DNA from 2 places in the Pseudoalteromonas sp. NJ631 genome. Region 1 is predicted to be linked to the other one. Evidence: riboswitches for the same ligand, from Rfam matches in the RefSeq annotation. Region 1 holds a riboswitch; the other holds the start of a gene.
The links. A riboswitch is a leader RNA that binds a small molecule or an ion and turns the genes downstream of it on or off. The one in region 1 is predicted to bind lysine.
Positions count from the first base shown of each region.

Region 2: it holds a riboswitch for lysine, as region 1 does, so the genes downstream of both, dapA (4-hydroxy-tetrahydrodipicolinate synthase) here and lysC (lysine-sensitive aspartokinase 3) in region 1, are expected to answer to the same signal.

Region 1 is NZ_AKXJ01000019.1:82,897-86,206, forward strand. It holds gene nhaD (sodium:proton antiporter NhaD) at 56-1,303, shown strand; lysine riboswitch at 1,449-1,619, shown strand; gene lysC (lysine-sensitive aspartokinase 3) at 1,708-3,054, shown strand; gene A587_RS0121760 (DUF924 family protein) at 3,177-3,310, shown strand, end outside.
Region 2 is NZ_AKXJ01000018.1:24,640-27,949, reverse strand. It holds gene A587_RS0121050 (response regulator) at 1-827, opposite strand, end outside; lysine riboswitch at 970-1,148, shown strand; gene dapA (4-hydroxy-tetrahydrodipicolinate synthase) at 1,264-2,148, shown strand; gene A587_RS0121040 (2,3,4,5-tetrahydropyridine-2,6-dicarboxylate N-succinyltransferase) at 2,159-2,899, shown strand; gene A587_RS0121035 (PLP-dependent decarboxylase) at 2,899-3,310, shown strand, end outside.

The sequences.
Region 1 (3,310 bases):
GCCGCGAAAACGAACCCACCCCTTGTTACATTTAATTACAGGTTGTTTACGCATTATGGTCACGCCCATTATTCTAACCCTGATCGCCATCGCTTTTATACTCATCGTTATAGAAGATATTATTCACGTAAACAAGGCCAAAACAACGCTTTTTTTTGGTACTTTATGTTGGATTATCGCCTTTATCTCTCCAATTCATGGTCAAAGCCCAGAAATTGTACAAATTGAGCTAGACCATAACATTTTGGAAATCGCGACACTTTGGCTGTTCTTAATGGCTGCAATGACATTTGTTGCCTACTTGAACTCAAAAGGGTTTATCCAAAATATTGTTCACCGGATCATGCCAACCCATATTAGCGAACGCAAGCTAATGTTTTTGGTCGGTGCGTTTGCATTCGTATTTTCGTCAATATCGGATAACATCACTGCGACGCTTATTTCATTAGCTGTAGTCATGTCTTTGAAATTAGACCCGAAAAAGCTAATTAGATATGCGACGTTAATCATCTTTAGTGTTAACTCCGGTGGGGTATCATTGATCACCGGTGATGTAACCACCTTGATGATATTTCTAGCCGATAAAGTGACTATCCCTGATCTGCTTTTACTAATCGCTCCCTCTATTTTTAGCGTATTTATCTTAGCTGCGATGCTGTCAATCGGCATGAATGATAAGATCACCTTTGAAAAGGCTGAATTACGCAGAATTGAAAAGACCGATATCACGATTGCGCTCATCTTCTTATCAACCATTTTTGCCACGTTATTCTTAAGCGTGCAATACCATGTACCGCCGATGTTAACCTTCTTATTTGGCTTGTCTTTGATGTTCTTAATGGCGCAATTCTTGATGCGCAAGAAGGACGTAAATAAGAAAATCATCGACTATATCCGTGAAATTGAATACGACACTTTATTGTTCTTTGTGGGTGTGCTGTTATTAGTTGGTGCGTTGAAAGAAGTCGGTGTATTGTCTAAGTTTACCGATTTATATCTGCATCTTGCGCCGGAATACGCAAACTACTTGGTCGGTTTAATGAGTGCGGCGGTAGATAACGTGCCTTTGACGGCTGCGCTATTAAAAGCAGACATTACGATGACTCCAGCGCAATGGCTAACCTTTACTTATGCGACTGGCGTTGGTGGCTCTATGCTCATTATTGGCTCTGCAGCGGGGATCATTGCAATGAGTAAGGTTAAAGCTTTAACCTTCTCAAGCTATCTTAAAATGAGTATCTACCTGCTTATCGCATATACCATTGGATATAGTGGCGCGTATTTCGCGGGTCAGCTTATTTAAGACCAATGGATTTAATTTTTTACCGCTTTGGGATAAGTTTTTCATAAATAACTTGACACCTAGACGGCTAAAAGATAATTTTCTCACATCGCCCGCATTTATTGCGGGCTTTTATTTTGCTTTTATTCAGATTAACAAAGGCAAAATAAACAGAAGAGGCGCGATGCTTAGGTAGTTAGTGTGAGGTGACGAGACCAATGACCACTAGTGAGGGAAGTATTCGCCGAGGAGAAAAGTTGCTCGTCGCAACGATTCTTCGGTTTACGAGGCTGAATCCTCGGAACTGTCACCGTATTGGTGGAGAGCTTCTGGCAAAGGTCATTTCAAGCGTTCGTCTTTCTAGAAATCCCATGCCGAGTTCTCCTTATAAAATTTGACTGTGCCAACAGTCGAGAGGAGAGAAAATGAATTCGCAGTATGTTGTAGCCAAATTTGGCGGTACCAGTGTCGCTGACTTTGAAGCTATGTCTCGTTGTGCTCACATTGTTCGTGACAACCCAAATGTTCGAGTGGTCGTTGTTAGTGCATGTGCTGGCGTAACCAATCACCTTGTAACGCTAACCCAACAAAAGGAAGATGAAGCCGGGCGCAAAGCAGTTGTTGCAGCGGTTGAAAACATACAGCAAGCGATTATCGATCAAGTGTCTTTGGATGCTGACCTTGCTGAGGGTTACAAGCAAACTTTCAGTGAATTTGAAAGCCTTGCGAGTTTACCTGCACTTAGCAGACAGCAATGCGATGAAATGCTGAGCTTTGGCGAACGTTTTTCTTCTTATTTGTTTACCCAAATACTACGTAATAACCAGGTTCAGGCGTCGCGCTTTGATGTACGTAAAGTGCTTAAAACAGATAATCAATTTGGTAAAGCGAATCCAAATGTCGCAGCTACGCGTGAAGCTGCGCAAACTAATTTGGTCGCGCTACTTGGCGACACAGTACAGGTGACACAAGGGTTTATTGGTAGTGACCAATACGGCCAGACGACTACGCTTGGTCGTGGTGGTTCTGACTATAGTGCTGCATTGTTAGCTGAGGCAATTGACGCGTCAAGTGTGCATATTTGGACCGATGTCGTTGGTATTTTCAGTACCGATCCGCGTTTGTGTGTAAAGGCTAGACCAATTCCTCGTTTGAGTTTTGATGAAGCGGCAGAAATGGCGACATTTGGTGCTAAGGTGCTACATCCCGCAACTATATTGCCAGCGAGTCGTAAAGGTATTTCAGTATTTGTTGGTTCAAGTCGTGATCCGCAAGCGGGTGGCACTTGGATTGAAAAAGAGAAAACGGCGCAAGCAGGCATTCGTGCAGTGACACAACGCAAAAACCAAATACTATTGACGCTAAAGAGCCCTGAAATGCTCCTTGCTAGCGGCTTTTTGGCTCGTATCTTCACCATTTTAAGTAATTACAATATATCGGTTGACTTGGTAACGACTTCGGAAATTAGTGTCGCGCTCACACTAGACAATGCGCCGAATGCTTCTCGACCAGAGTTAGAACAAGCTTGTTTGGATGAACTTGGCGAGTTTTGTCATGTGACCGTTGAAAATAATCTTACTTTGGTGGCCATGATAGGTTCTGAGATCCAGTTGAAGAAGTGCCAACTTAACCTGATGGATGTGTTGTCAGAGTTTAATATTCGACTAATTTGCCATGGTGCGAGCAAGCACAATCTGTGCTTTTTAGTTGAGCAACAGGAGTCAGATCAGGTGGTGCAGTCAATTCATGCCAAATTACTAGAGGTTGCTTAAGTAAATTTATTGTAATTAGTCAACTAATAAAAAAGTTGCATTATTGAATAATGGGTGGCACTTTGTTTATAACGGTTAGGGTCTGCTGACCTTCAAGTTTGTTTTTCCCTAGGAGTGCCATCATGAATTATAAAGACGTCTACGAATTCTGGTTTGTTGAATGCACTGAATCAGACTGGTGGAAGAAGTCTGCGGACTTTGATCGCATTATAAAAAATCGCTTCGGTATTTTGCACCAAATGGCGTACCAAGGTGA
Region 2 (3,310 bases), on a different contig from region 1:
AAATCTTGAACCGAATAAAGTAATACATCCAATTGATTTACCGCGCTTTTCACATGCTGTAAGTGTTGGATTTCTTTGTTACTCAGATATTCATCTAAATACCCATGAATGGCCTGCAACGGCGTTCTTAGCTCGTGACTAACACGTGCTAAAAATCGTGATTTTGAGTGTAGTGCATCGTCGGCAAGCTTTCTTGCCGCCTCTAATTTATTAATTGCTTCAGCAATTTCTCGCGCCATTGGGCGAAATACAAATTTCGCTTCTATAAACAGCAGCAACAGTCCGAGCAGCCAAATTAACAATTCAATTTTCCTCACCATCTCTGTCTTACTTCGCGCTTGCTGCTCGAATAGTGAAACTGCCTCATTCAGTTTTGGGAGTAAATGCTGAGATGCAGTAAAGATTTGTTCCACCAGTTGAGGAGTGGATTGCTGTAACTGAGACCTTGATAAAGTGATAAAAGTATTACTTTGTAAATCCAATTGCACTGGCTCTTGGTAGTAAAGCGCTGCAAGCGCCTCATTCAAATAAATAGCCTCTCCTCCCTCTGTTTTAGTTAAAAACTCATGATTACTTTCAAATTTATCAATGGTTTGACGCAGCTCCTCACTGTCTCTTTTATCCTCTTGTGCACTGAAAAGCGCGATGCGCTGGGACAACATCCGCTGCATACCCGCAATATTAATTACGTGCGCGTCTTGGCTCTGCTGATACAGTAAATACTGCATAATCCCCATCGCCATCGACAGCAATATAGCCATAGCAAGTAATGCCCCGATATAACGATTTTTAACTTTATTTATTAACGACATATTTTTGTTTTTCATCTCATAGCATTGTCTCAGCTGCAATGTTAAGTGTAGTTAACAATCGTATTATTTACAGTCCGATGCTTGACACCTAGACGGCCAAAATGTTTCAATGCGTGTTCACCCTATTTAGATAGTTTGATGCCACGGCGTCAAATTAAGGGCTGGAAGAGGTGCGTTATTCAGGTAACTAAGTGAAGGAGAGCAAACTCCGTTGCAGCTTAGTGAGGGGAATATACGCCGAGAAATTGAGTTATTGTTTGCTAATACTCATTTCGGGCGACTGGGCTGAATCCCAGCGACTGTCACCAACATACTTGGTGGAGAGCTTCTGGTCTTAGAAAAATAAGGCCATTGGCTGCCTTATCCTTTTTAAGTCCATTGCTCTTCGAATTTTAACGGTTCGAAGTTTGGACACCCTCCTAACTCCGAACATGATTTAAGTTCGGTAGAGATGAAATCACAATTCAACTTATCTGACTATCCGTTGTGGACGGCTTTAGTAACGCCTTTTGATGCTGAAAATCAGGTTGATTTTAGCGCATTAACGACGCTTGTACGCGATCAAGAGCAGGCTCGTAACGGTATTCTTTTACTAGGCAGTACCGGCGAAGGCCTTGCGCTTACCCAACAAGAGCAGCAACAAATCGTTGAGTTTGTTTGCCAGCTCGCCCCAAGCGTACCACTAATGGTTGCCGTTGGCGGTAGTAATCTTGAGCAGCAAACACAATGGGTGCGCTTTTGTAATACGCAGCCCATTCATGCACTCTTACTTGGCTCACCAATCTACGCAAAGCCCGGCAAAGTTGGTCTGGCGCATTGGTTTAGCACACTACTCGATGAGAGCCACAACCCTTGCATGCTCTACAATGTACCCGGTCGCAGTGCCGTTGCCATCGCCCCTGAACTACTCGGCGAACTAGCTTGCCACCCTAATCTGTGGGCACTAAAAGAAGCCAGTGGTGATATTGCCACCTTTGAAGCATTTCGTCAGGCAGCGCCTGATGTCGCAATCTATAGCGGCGACGATGGCTTAATGCCCTACTTTGCACAAGCAGGTGCAACGGGTCTGGTGTCTGTTGCAGCAAACGCATGGCCGCAGCAAACCGCAGAATTTGTAAGGCGCTCGTTAAGCGGCACCTCTCCTAATTTATTTACCACCTGGTCAGAAGCTGCAAATAGCTTATTTGCAGTGGCAAATCCCATACCAGTCAAAGTGTTAATGCACTTGCAAGGGAAGCTCACAAGTCCAAACTTGCGCCCGCCACTGACACATTTGGAACTCACCCATACCGATGCGATCACTCGCGCGAACGAAACGATTTTATCTTGGAATTAAGGCAGTAAACATGAGCTGGTTAACCCTACTAAACGATTTAGAAAATGGCACAGTACGTGCTGCAACACAGGATGAGCAAGGCCATTGGCATGCTAATGTAGAAGTAAAACAAGGGATCCTTGAAGCATTTAGAAATGGCGTAAATACGGAATTCCCGGGTGGATTTGTTGATAAAGACAACTTAGCACCACGCGGATTTGCTGCCCAAGATGGCGTTCGTATGGTTCCTGGCGGAAGCAGTGTGAGACGTGGCGCTTACGTCGCAGCGGGCACAATCATTATGCCACCGGCTTATGTCAACATTGGTGCCTATATTGATTCAGGTACTATGGTAGATAGTCATGCGTTGGTTGGTTCTTGCGCGCAAATTGGTAAAAATGTGCACCTTAGTGCAGCAGTGCAAGTGGGTGGCGTATTAGAACCAGTTGGAGCAAGTCCTGTTGTTGTTGAAGACGATGCCTTTATTGGTGCAGGCTGTGTATTGGTTGAAGGGGTTGTTGTTAAACGCGGTGCCGTATTAGCACCGGGCGTGCGCCTTTCAGCAAGTATTCCAGTCTATGATTGCGTGAACGAGCGCTTGCTTGACAAAGGTGAAGCCATCCCTGAAAACGCGATAGTGATCCCAGGCTCTCGTCCAGCTTCAAGTGAGTGGGCACGCGCGCAAGGATTAAGTATGTCATGCGCACTTATAGTAAAATACCGTGATGAACAAAGTGATGCATCACTGGCGCTGGAAGAGGTTCTACGCTAATGACTTGGTTGAGCACGTCACAGCGAATTGCAGCTGAGGCATTGATCCAGCAACAAGATACGCCATTCTTTTGCTACGATTTAGATAAGCTAAGTGCGCATGTTAAGCCCTTAGTTGATCAGCAAATCGTTAAGCTTTGGTATGCCGTAAAAGCGAATCCGTTATCACATATCATTAAAACCCTAGATAACGCAGGGTTTAACTTTGATGTGGCATCTAGCGGCGAGCTTGATCAGGTGTTATCTCAAGGGATCGCACCTGAACGCGTGCTCAACACAGGTCCTGCCAAATCGCTAAAGCAGATCCGTCATTTTGCCACACAAGGCGTACGTATTTTCGTGGCTGAAAGTCACAATCAAGTACGCTGGTTAAATCAAGTGGCCGAAGAGTTTGAGCTTCAATTTGAAGTTT